Regions from separate parts of the Streptomyces sp. NPDC058663 genome, predicted to be linked through region 1. Evidence: riboswitches for the same ligand, from Rfam matches in the RefSeq annotation. Region 1 holds a riboswitch; the other holds the start of a gene.

Region 1 (5,744 bases):
CACCGGACCCCCCGCCCACCCCGCGTACCTCTGCCGCCGCCCTGTGGGCAGACGCCACCCCTTCCCCCGCCGCCGCCCTGTGGGCGATCGGGCCGCCCTGAGGGGCGGAACGGGTGGGCACAGGGCGGCCCCCCGGCGGAGCCGCACCCTGCACCACCGCCCCACCCCGGCCCGCCTCGTCCCGGTCCGCTCCACCCCGGCCCATCCCGGCCCGGTCCGCCCCGGCCCGGTCCGCCGCACCCCGCCCCGCTTCCGCTCCCGCTCCCGCACCCCTCCCCGGCCCCGTACTCGCCGCCACCGCCAGCGCCTGAGCCAGCTCCCCCATCTCCACGTGCACCACCGCCACCGGCTTCTCCGCCGTCGCCGCCGCCTCGTGCAGCGCCGCGGCCAGGACCTCCCCGTCCCCCGACTCGGTGGTCCCGTTGTCCCCCACCCACGGAATGGCGGTGACCACCACCGCGTCGCACCCGGGGTCCGCCAGCGCGGCGGCCAGCGCCTCCCTGAAGTCGGCGGGCGTGGCGGCCGTGGTCAGATCGCGCGGCGGCAGCGGACGCAGCCCTTCCGCGAGGCAGGCGTCGTACGTGAGCAGCCCGAGGGACTCGGAGTTGCCGAGGATCGCGGTGCGCGGGCCGCGCGGCAGGGGCTGGTCGGTCAGCATCAGCCCGGCGTCGACGAGTTCGGTGACGGTGTCGACACGGATCACTCCGGCCTGCCGGAACAGCGCCGAGACCGTGGCGTCGGGGATGCGCGCCGCGGGCACCGCGTGCCCCGGCGGGGTGCTCCCGCTGTGCCGTGCGCCCTTGACGACCACGATCGGCTTCGCCGCGGCGGTGCGGCGGGCCAGCCGGGTGAACTTCCGCGGGTTGCCGATGGATTCGAGGTAGAGGAGGACGGTGTCGGTGTCCGGGTCCTCGTAGCAGTACTGCAGGAAGTCGTTCCCGGACACGTCCGCGCGGTTTCCGGCCGAGATGAAGGCCGAGACGCCCGCGCCGCGCCGGTGCAGCCCGGACAGCAGCGCGATGCCGATCGCTCCGGACTGCGCGAAGAGCCCGATCCGGCCGCGCGTCGGCAGTTGCGGCGCAAGTGAGGCGTTGAGGCGTACGAGATCGGAGGTGTTGATGATGCCGAAGGCGTTCGGGCCGATGATCCGCATCCCGTACGAGCGGGCCCTGCGGACCAACTCCCGCTGCCGCTCGCGCCCTTCACCGCCGCTCTCGGCGTACCCGGCGGCCAGGACGATCAGCCCGCGCACCCCGCTCTCGCCGCAGTCGGTGACGGCCTCGGGAACCTTCTCCGCCGGTACGACGAGGACGGCCAGGTCCACCGCCTCGCCGATCTCCGCGACGGACCGGTACGCAGGTGCCCCGTCCAGCTCGGTCACGTCCGGCGGCAGGGCCGCGTTCACCGCGTACGTGCGCCCGGTGAATCCGGCGGCGAGCAGGTTGCGCAGGACCGTGCGGCCCACGCCTCCGCTCGCCCGGCCCGCGCCGACCACGGCCACCGAGCCGGGCGTCAGCAGCCGCTGCACGGAGCGCATTTCGGCCCGGTGCTCGCGGGCGCGCTGCACGGCCAGGGAGCGGTCGGTGGGCTCCAGGTCGAATTCGAGGCGCACCACCCCGTCCTCGAAGGAGCGCTGCTGCTGATAGCCGGCGTCCGTGAACACCTTGATCATCTTGGAGTTGGCGGGCAGCACCTCGGCGACGAAGCGCCGGATGCCCCGTTCGCGGGCCACCGCCCCGATGTGTTCGAGGAGGGCCGAGGCCACACCGCGCCCCTGGTGGGCGTCCTGCACGAGGAAGGCGACCTCGGCCTGGTCGGCGCCGGGCCCGGAGGCGGGCATTCCGTCGGCGTCGATGCGGTCGTAACGGACGGTCGCGATGAACTCTCCGCCGACGGTGACCGCGAGGCCGACCCGGTCGATGTAGTCGTGGTGCGTGAAGCGGCGCACGTCCTTGGCGGAGAGCCGCGGGTAGGGCGCGAAGAAGCGGTAGTACTTCGACTCGTCGGAGACCTGCTCGTAGAAGCTGACCAGCCGCTCGGCGTCCTCGGTGGTGATGGGCCTGATGCGCGCGGTCCCGCCGTCGCGCAGCACCACGTCTGCTTCCCAGTGGTCCGGGTACACGAACTCCGGGGCCCCGGGGCCCGCGTCCTGCTTCGCCTGATCCGCATCGTCCGCAGCCATGCCCATGGAGGCAGCCTACGACTCGCGGGGCCGGAGAGTGCGGGGCAGTCTGGTCCTGTTCCGGGTGGAGCGGCGCGGTCGGCAGTACTCCGCACCGGGGCTTCCGGCAGGACGTGCGGCGGGATCTTCGCCGAGGCTTCCGCCGGGCAGAGCAGCCCGCACCACATGAGAGACTGGTCTAGACAACCAAGCATGAACACGAAGGGCTACACCATGGTTGAGCGCCGCGTCACCGTCGGCTGGGCCGAGGGCCTGCACGCCCGCCCCGCCTCCATCTTCGTCCGCGCCGTCACGGCCACCGGCGTCCCCGTCACCATCGCCAAGGCGGGCGGCAACCCGGTCAACGCCGCTTCGATGCTGGCGCTGCTGGGCCTGGGCGCGCAGGGCGGCGAGGAGATCGTGCTGGGGTCCGAGTCCGCCGACGCGGACGCCGCCCTGGACCGCCTCGCGAAGCTGGTCGCCGAGGGCCTGGACGAACTCCCCGAGACCGTCTGACCCCCGCGGCCTCCAGAAGGCCGCGCCCGTACGGGCGAATCTCCGCGGCAGCCGCGGTTCCCAGCACCGGGAGCCGCGGCTTCCGCGTGCCCGGCCCCGTATACCGCGCTCGTATACGGGGCCGGTGGGTACGGCCAGGGGCAGGCGGGGACGGTCCGGGGCGCAACCGGTCCGGGGCCGGTACGTACAGCCCGGGGCCGGTACGTACAGCCCGGACCGGTACCTACAGCCCGGACCGGTACCTACAGCCCGGACCGGTACCTACAGCCCGGGACCGGCAAGGCCCGCGTCAGCTCCTGCCGCCCGCCAGGTCCGCGGCGGCCCGCACGGTCCTCAGGCGGTACGCCGACACCGCCTGCTCCACGTGCCGAGCGGTCAGCGCCCTGGCCCGGTCCGCGTCCCGCCGCGCCACCGCGTCCACGATCGCCCCGCGCTCGGCCCACGTCTCGGCGGGCCTGGCCGGGCTCTCGGCGACGTACATCCACGCGATCTTGTGCCCCAGCTGGGTGAGCAGAGTGATGAGCCCGGGGCTGGCGGAGGCCTGGGCGAGCGTCTCGTGGAACCAGCTGCCGAGCGCCGTGAGGTCCTCGCCCTCGGGCCGCCGGGCCCGCTCCCGGCCCAGCCTGACCAGCCCGCCCAACACCCTCAGGTGCGGCTCGGTACGCCGGACGGCCGCACGCGCCGCCCCCAGCGGCACCAGCATCACCCGCAGCTCCAGCAGGTCGGCGGCCTCCTGCGCGGTCGGCTCGGCGACGCAGGCGCCCATGTGCCTGCGGGTGGTGACGAAGCCTTCGGCCTGCAGCGTGCGCAGCGCCTCCCGGACCGGGACGCGCGAGACGCCGTACCGGCGGGCCAGCACCTCCTCGGTGAGCCGGCTGCCGCGGGGCAGAACGCCGGAGACGATGTCGTCCCGGATCGCCGTACACACCGAACGCGCGGGAACGCGCATGCCCGAACCTCCGTCTGCCCACCGGCATCTGCTGTCCGCTCCATGACAACACCGGGGAATTACGGCAGGAATTCGGGAGATCACCGGCAGGTTAAACAGCTGCGCCCCGGCTCGCGGGGAGCCGGGGCGCAGCGGGAGGAGCGGGCGGAGCGGGCGGAGCGGGCGGGTCAGACGCTGACGCCGTGGCCGCGCAGGTAGGCGACCGGGTCGATGTCCGAGCCGTACTCGGGGGAGGTGCGGGCCTCGAAGTGCAGGTGCGGTCCCGAGGAGTTGCCGGTGGACCCGGAGAGGCCTATCTGCTGGCCGGGGGTGACGGACTGGCCGACGGAGACGCCGATCGAGGAGAGGTGGCCGTACTGGGTGTACGAGCCGTCGTTCATCCTGATCACGACGTTGTTGCCGTAGGCGCCGCCCCAGCCGGCCTCGACGACGGTGCCCGCGCCCACGGCGACGACGGAGCTGCCGGAGGAGGCGTGGAAGTCGACGCCGGAGTGGCTGCCGGAGGACCACATGGCACCGCCGGTCTGGTAGCCGGTGGAGACGTACGAACCGGCGACCGGCAGCTGGAAGGTGTTGAGGCGCTTGCGCTCGGCCTCACGGGCGGCGCGCTCGCGCTCCTCCCGCTCCTTCTTGATCTTCGCCTCGGCCTTGCGCTTGGCCTCCGCCTTGCGGGCCTCGGCGGCCTTCCGCTCGGCCTCGGCCTTCTCGAAGGCCTCCAGCTGCGCGGCGGCCTGGGCCTCGACCTTCTCGGAGAGGGTCTGCGGCACCGAGTCCATGACGACGGTGCGGATGGCGCCGGTGTCCTCGGCGGCCAGGTCCTGCTCGGCGGCGAGGGCCTGCGGGGCCAGCGTCCCGATGACGCCGGTCGTGGTGAGGGCGGCGACTCCGGCGATGTTCGCGCTCCTGCGCGACAGCACGGAGGGGCGACGGTGCTTCCCGGCGGCACGGGTGAACGCCATGAAGTGGCTGTTTCCTTTCCTTCCTTCTCGCCTACCGGGTTAGCTGACGGGTTCGGAGCAGGAAGGTCTCCTACGGACCCCACCGGCCCGTGAAGGGCAATGGCGTCCGATTCACCCCAGGGACTTCATATGGGTCCCCGGCTCCCCAGGCTCGCGCCTGACGGGGACTCGGCGATGGCTGCCCGGTGCCGCGGTTTGCGGCGCACTCTGGCGGGCAGCCGGACCGACGCTAAGCGGGCTCTCTTTCAATCTCCAAACACAGACGGGATTTTGTAACGCAGCCCACACGGCAGACACGCCACCTCCCCAACAAAGCGGACATACAGGAAGACCCCGGCGACTTATCTGCCGCCAGGGTCCTCCTTGTCCTGCTTTGCGAGGCCGTGCCGGATGACCTTTGATCGGTCACCCGCACGGCATCCACCACGTGCCCCGGCGCGGTCTCCCGGGGCCGCGGCCCCGGTACACACCGTCAGCCGGTGACGACCGTGACCTCGCCGATGCCGAGCGCACGGACCGGCTCGGCGATCCGGGAGGCGTCGCCCACCAGTACGGTGACCAGCTTGTCCACCGGGAAGGCGTTCACCACGGCCGCGGTGGCTTCCACCGTGCCGGTCTGCGCGAGCTGGGCGTAGAACCGGGCCTGGAAGTCGTCGGGCAGGTGCTGCTCGACCTGGTCGGCCAGCGTGCCCGCGACGGCCGACGCCGTCTCGTACTTGAGCGGGGCGACGCCCACCAGGTTCTGCACGGCGACGTCGCGCTCGGCGTCGGTGAGACCCTCGGCCGCCAGCTTGCGCAGGACCTTCCAGAGGTCGTCCAGTGCGGGTCCCGTCGACTCGGTGTCCACGGAACCGCTGATGGCCAGCATGGCGGCGCCGCTGCCGTCGGCGGCGGACCGCAGCACCTGGCCGAAGGCGCGTACGCCGTAGGTGTAGCCCTTCTCCTCGCGCAGGACACGGTCCAGGCGGGAGGTGAGGGTGCCGCCCAGGCAGTACGTACCGAGGACCTGGGCGGGCCACAGACGGTCGTGCCGGTCGGCGCCGATGCGGCCGATCAGCAGCTGCGTCTGCACGGCGCCCGGACGGTCCACGACGACGACCCGTGCGGTGTCGTCGGCCGTGATGGGCGTCATCGGGCGCGGCTCCGCGGTGTTGCCCGT
Region 2 (5,744 bases), on a different contig from region 1:
AGCGGTCGCGGTGGACGACGCGCCGACCGTGGTGCGCTTCCCCAAGGAGTCGGTGGGCCCCGAGTACCCGGCCCTGGAGCGGGTCGGCGGACTCGACGTACTGCACCGCGACGAGGACCCCGAGGTGCTCCTGGTGTCCGTGGGGGCCTTCGCGGGCGTCTGTCTGCAGACCGCCTCGCTGCTGGGGGAGCGGGGCGTACGGTGCACGGTGGTGGACCCGCGCTGGGTCAAGCCCGTGGACCCGGCGCTGCCGCCGCTCGCGGCCCTGCACTCGCTGGTCGCGGTCGTCGAGGACAACTCCACCGCCGCCGGGGTCGGTTCCGCGGTCGGGCAGGCACTGCGCGAGGCCGCCGTCGACGTGCCTCTGCGGACGTTCGGGATTCCGGAGCGGTTCCTCGCGCACGCCAAACGGAGCGAGGTACTGGCCGACATCGGGCTGACACCCGTCGAGATCGCCGGGCGGATCGGGGCCGCACTGGCCCCCTACCGGTCGAACCGAGCCGTTCGGAAGGAGAGTGGTCAGGGATGACCGAGGACGCGCCCGAGCACGTCGTGGACACCGGAGAGCCGGCCGTGGGGGAGCGGGCCCCCGGAGGAGGGGCCGCGGGCCGGGGCTCAGGGGCGGCCCGCGGCTTCGACCTGGCCGGCCTGCTCGCCGCCCGCGGCGCGGAGCGGTACGAGCTGCACACGCGGTACCTCAACCACCAGCTGCCGCGGATGCTGCACACCCTCGGCTTCGACCGGGTGTACGAAAGGGCCGAGGGCGCCTACTTCTGGGACGCCGAGGGCAACGACTACCTCGACATGCTCGCCGGGTTCGGGGTGATGGGGCTCGGCCGCCACCACCCCGTCGTCCGCCAGGCGCTGCACGACGTGCTCGACGCCTCGCTCGCGGACCTGACCCGCTTCGACTGCCAGCCGCTGCCCGGCCTCCTCGCCGAGAAGCTCCTGGCCCACAGCCCGCACCTGGACCGGGTGTTCTTCGGCAACAGCGGCACGGAGGCGGTGGAGACCGCGCTCAAGTTCGCCAGGTACGCCACCGGGAAGCCCCGCGTCCTGTACTGCGCGCACGCCTTCCACGGGCTGACGACCGGCTCCCTGTCGGTCAACGGCGAGAGCGGGTTCCGTGACGGCTTCGCCCCGCTGCTGCCCGACACCGCGATCGAACTGGGCGATCTGGCCGCGCTGGAACGGGAACTGGCGCGCGGTGACGTGGCCGCGTTCGTCGTCGAGCCGATCCAGGGCAAGGGGGTGCACCCGAGTCCGCCCGGGTTCCTGCGTGCCGCCCAGGAACTCCTGCACCGGCACAAGGCACTGCTGATCGCCGACGAGGTGCAGACCGGCCTGGGGCGGACCGGCGACTTCTACGCCTACCAGCACGAGGCCGGCGTGGAGCCGGACCTGGTGTGCGTCGCGAAGGCCCTGTCCGGCGGCTACGTTCCCGTCGGCGCCACGCTCGGCAAGGACTGGATCTTCAAGAAGGTGTATTCATCGATGGACCGGGTGCTGGTCCACTCGGCCAGCTTCGGGTCCAACGCACAGGCCATGGCCGCCGGGCTCGCCGTGCTCTCCGTGATGGAGGACGAGGACGTCGTCGCCAACGCCCGGCGGACCGGCGACCTGCTCAGGGCGCGGCTGAGCGAGCTGGTCGGGAAGTACGAGCTGCTGCACGACGTGCGCGGGCGTGGGCTCATGATCGGCATCGAGTTCGGCCGGCCGCAGTCGCTGGGGCTGCGCAGTCGGTGGACCGTGCTCCAGGCCGCGCGCAAGGGGCTCTTCGCACAGATGGTGGTGGTACCGCTGCTGCAGAAGCACCGAATCCTGACCCAGGTCTCCGGCGACCACCTCGAAGTGATCAAGCTGATCCCACCGCTGACGGTGGGGGAGAAGGAGGTCGACCGCTTCGTGGCGGCCTTCACCGCGGTGATGGACGACGCGCACAGCGGCGGGGGACTGATGTGGGACTTCAGCAGGACCCTGGTCAAGCAGGCGGTGCTCCACCGGTAGCAGGGGACGCACTCCTTGGGTTTTTGCCTCTGGGGCAAGTCAGTTGCCTCAGAGGCAACCCCTCTGGCCCAATGGACGTATGACGCCACGCCTCGAAGAGGCCGCCGAGGGCTCGGGGGAGCTGCCATCGGTCGCCCCCCACCTGCGGGAACTCCGCCGCCGCAGCGGTTTCACGCTGGAGGCCGCCGCCCGCCGCGCAGGGCTCTCGCCCGCCCATCTCTCGCGGCTGGAGACCGGACAGCGGCAGCCCTCGCTGCCGATGCTGCTGGCGCTGGCCCGTATCTACGGTACGACCGTCTCCGAGGTGCTCGGCGAGAGCACCGGCGAGCGGGACGCCGTCCTGCGGGCCGGGGAGATGAGCGCGCGCGAGGCGGACGGCTGGACCTACCGGCAGGCGGGCGGCTCAGGCCGGGCCATGCAGGCCCTGCGCGTCCATGTGCCGCACGCCGCGCAGCAGGACCTCGTCCGGGTCCATCCCGGTGAGGAGTGGCTGTACGTCCTGGAAGGGCGGCTGCGGCTGGTCCTGGGGGAGAGTGTCCATCTGCTGGACGCGGGCGACAGCGCCCACTTCGACTCGCTCACCCCGCACCGGATCACCGCGGTGAACCCGGGCGGGGCCGAGCTGCTTTTCGTCCACACGCTGATGCAGAGCACCGCTGCCGGTCTCTGCCTGCCCCAGGAGTCATGAGATGGCGGAGCTCACCGAAGCGCAGACTGCCGCGATGGCCGCGATCGCCAGGGCGGCCGACGACATGGCCTCCTCCGGCGGGTCCGACAGCAGGAAGGCCGACTGGAACGACGGAGCAGGCCGCTCCCCGGTTCTCGGCTTCGTGGAGGACCGGGCGCCGCGCGGCCTCGTCCTGAGGGTGTTCCTGTACGTCGCCGTCGGCCACGTCTTCGCGGCCTTCATCTACCTGCTCTTCACGCTCGGCGGCAAAGGCTGACCGGGCCGGGCCGATCGGGCCGGGGGCCGGGCGGGCCGGGGCTGCCCGGGACCACGCCCGGCCGGCCCCGGGGCGGGACCGCGACCGCACCCAGGGCGTTAGTGGGACCGCGACCGCACCCAGGGCGTTATACGGTCAGCCGCTCGCGCAGTGCCTCGCGCGTGGCGGCGCTGAGCCCCAGGCCCTGGGTCAGGTACGTCTCCGTGTCGCCCCAGGTCTCCTCGATGGAGGCGAAGGCGGCGTCGAGATAGCTGGCGCGGGCGTCGAAGAGCGGGCCCAGCAGCGCCATCACCTCGTCGTTCATCGCCTCCGGGGAGCTGCTGCTGCGGTGCACCCTGTAGCGGCGGTGCGGGTCGTTCGACTTCAGGTAGTCGGCGGTGATCGCCTCGCGCTCGACGCCCACCGCGAGCAGCGTCACCGCGACCGACAGGCCCGCCCGGTCCTTGCCCGCGGCGCAGTGCATCAGCGCGGGGACACTGTCCTCGGCGAGCGCGTGCAGCACCCGGCTGTGCTCGGCGGTGCGCTCCTTGATCATCCGGTGGTAGGACTCGGTCATCCGGTCCGCGGCCCTGCCGTCGCCGAGGATGCCCCGGAGCTGTTCTATGTTCCCGTCGCGCACCATCCGCCAGAACTCGGCTCCGTCCGCCGGGTCGCTGAGCGGGATGTTCAGGTTCCGCACGCCGGTGAGCTCGACGTCCGGGCCCTCCATCTTCTGGTCCGCGGCATTGCGGAAGTCGAAGATCGTGTGCAGACCGAGGGAGTGCAGGAACTCGGTGTCGGTCCCGGTGGCGTGCGCCAGGTGGCCACTGCGGAACAGCCTCCCGTACCGCGTCCGCCGCCCGTCCGCGGTGGGCAGACCGCCCACGTCACGGAAGTTCCGCACCCCCGCGAGCACGGGCTCCGCATCGGTGGACGTCGAAGGGGCGGGGACCTGCGGCACCTGCTGCGTCACGAGTGCTCCTCTGGGGTCGTTCGCCGGCCGGCGGTGGCCGGGCGGGGGGCGCGTTTTCGACGATACGACATGGGTCAGACACAGCCGCCCCGGTGACCGACTTGGTGCGTTTGTCGCCTCTACGGCCGTTTGCGGGGGCGATACGGAGAGCCGAGTGAGCAGAATCATAGGCACGGCGGGGCCTCCTGGTGCCGAGGCGTCAGAAGGCAGGCCAGGTACGGAAATCGGGCCGCGGGACGCCGGTGCCCCGGGCGGAAAATCGTGAAGAAGAGGTGCGCACGGCAAGGAGAAGAAGGGAACGGCTTGTTCCGGCGGACCGCACTCGCTTACGGTCACCGTCAATCCGGGTGGACCGCCGAATCCTGCCACCTCCCGGAATCCGCACCCATATTTCTTCGTGTGGCAGGAGCGGGGGACCCAGGTAGTACGCCGGCACCGGAAGACGCGAGTCGACCGGTACGGCTAGGGGTGAAGCCGCGCTCGACAGAGCGCGACCGGGCATCTCCAGCCCGAACCCGACAGCTCACCTCGCAGGCGCCGGAGAGGAAATCGTCATGCCTGCAAAGGGTAAGCACCGCCGCCCGAAGTCCAGTTCCACGCTCACCCGCGGTTTCGTCGCCGCCGGTACGGGTGGTGCCGCACTGGCCCTGCCGCTGATCGGCGCCACCGGGGCGCAGGCCGCGCAGCCCGCCTCGGCCCCGGCCGTCGCACCGGGTCACGCGGGCCCGTCGGAGGCCCAGCAGGCCCCGAAGATCCAGCTTCCCCAGCAGCGGACCGCCGAGCGCGCCGCGGCCCCCACGACGGACACCGCCCGCGCGGCCACCCGTACGTACTCCGTGGTCTCGGGCGACCACCTGTCGAAGATCGCCGCCGCCGAGCAGGTCCGCGGCGGCTGGCAGAAGCTCTACGAGGACAACCGGTCGGTCGTCGGCGGCGACCCCTCGCTCATCCACCCCGGCATGAAGCTCTCCATAGGCGCCAAGGCCTCCGGCGCCAAGGCGGCCCCTGCCGCGAAGCCCCAGGCCGCACCCGCCGAGCGCAAGGCCTCCGAGCGCAAGGCCGAGCGCACCGAGGTCCGCACGGAAAAGCGGGCCGAGAAGCGCGAGCAGCGTACGGAGAAGCGCGAGCAGCGCACCGAGCGGCGCAGCGAGTCCCGCGCGCAGTCGGCGAGCTCCGGCTCCAGCTCCGGCTTCACCGCCCCCGTGCCCTCCGGCGTCTCCACCCCCTACCGCGCCTCCGGTGGCAGCTGGTCCAGCGGCTACCACACCGGCGTCGACTTCCGCGCCTCCTCGGGCACGTCGGTCAAGGCCGTCGGTCCGGGCACCGTCGTCTCCGCCGGCTGGTCCGGTTCGTACGGAAACGAGGTCGTCATCCGGCACAACGACGGCCACTACTCGCAGTACGCCCACCTCTCCGCCCTGAACGTCCGCTCCGGCCAGAGCGTCTCCGGCGGCCAGCAGATCGGCTACTCCGGATCCACCGGAAACTCCACAGGGCCGCACCTGCACTTCGAGATCCGCACCGGCCCCGGCTACGGCTCGGACGTCGACCCGCTGAACTACCTGCGACGGAACGGCGTCTCGATCTGACGCGGACAGAGGCCCGCCCGGCCTGAGGACGGGCCCGCGCCACGCTTCTTCCGCCCGCCCCCGTACCGGCACCGGTACGGGGGCGGGCCGCGTCCGCAGCCCGCCCCCGTATTCCGGGCTTGGACGAATCTTGACCGGTGGCATATCTCACCCTCCGTCACCCCCTCCCTACGGTGGCGTAGGTCACTTGCGGAAGTGGAGGATGTGTCGACGTGGCAGACGATTCGATTTCATTCAGCGCAGGCACCATCG

What was found. Region 1 has a riboswitch for cyclic di-AMP ahead of ACFWVV_RS00945 (M23 family metallopeptidase). Riboswitches for the same ligand answer to the same signal wherever they lie in the genome.
Region 2: linked by a shared signal. The riboswitch ahead of ACFWVV_RS21005 (peptidoglycan DD-metalloendopeptidase family protein) and the one ahead of ACFWVV_RS00945 (M23 family metallopeptidase) in region 1 are both predicted to bind cyclic di-AMP.

The regions. Positions count from the first base shown of each region.
Region 1 is NZ_JBHXRV010000001.1:231,463-237,206, forward strand. It holds gene ACFWVV_RS00930 (GNAT family N-acetyltransferase) at 1-2,188, opposite strand, end outside; gene ACFWVV_RS00935 (HPr family phosphocarrier protein) at 2,396-2,677, shown strand; gene ACFWVV_RS00940 (GntR family transcriptional regulator) at 2,967-3,626, opposite strand; gene ACFWVV_RS00945 (M23 family metallopeptidase) at 3,794-4,585, opposite strand; cyclic di-AMP (ydaO/yuaA leader) riboswitch at 4,599-4,769, opposite strand; gene ACFWVV_RS00950 (M16 family metallopeptidase) at 5,058-5,744, opposite strand, start outside.
Region 2 is NZ_JBHXRV010000027.1:111,331-117,074, reverse strand. It holds gene dxs (1-deoxy-D-xylulose-5-phosphate synthase) at 1-529, shown strand, start outside; gene ACFWVV_RS21025 (aspartate aminotransferase family protein) at 526-2,007, shown strand; gene ACFWVV_RS21020 (helix-turn-helix domain-containing protein) at 2,087-2,695, shown strand; gene ACFWVV_RS21015 (DUF6126 family protein) at 2,697-2,951, shown strand; gene ACFWVV_RS21010 (tyrosine-protein phosphatase) at 3,079-3,903, opposite strand; cyclic di-AMP (ydaO/yuaA leader) riboswitch at 4,247-4,453, shown strand; gene ACFWVV_RS21005 (peptidoglycan DD-metalloendopeptidase family protein) at 4,458-5,492, shown strand; gene ACFWVV_RS21000 (SGNH/GDSL hydrolase family protein) at 5,705-5,744, shown strand, end outside.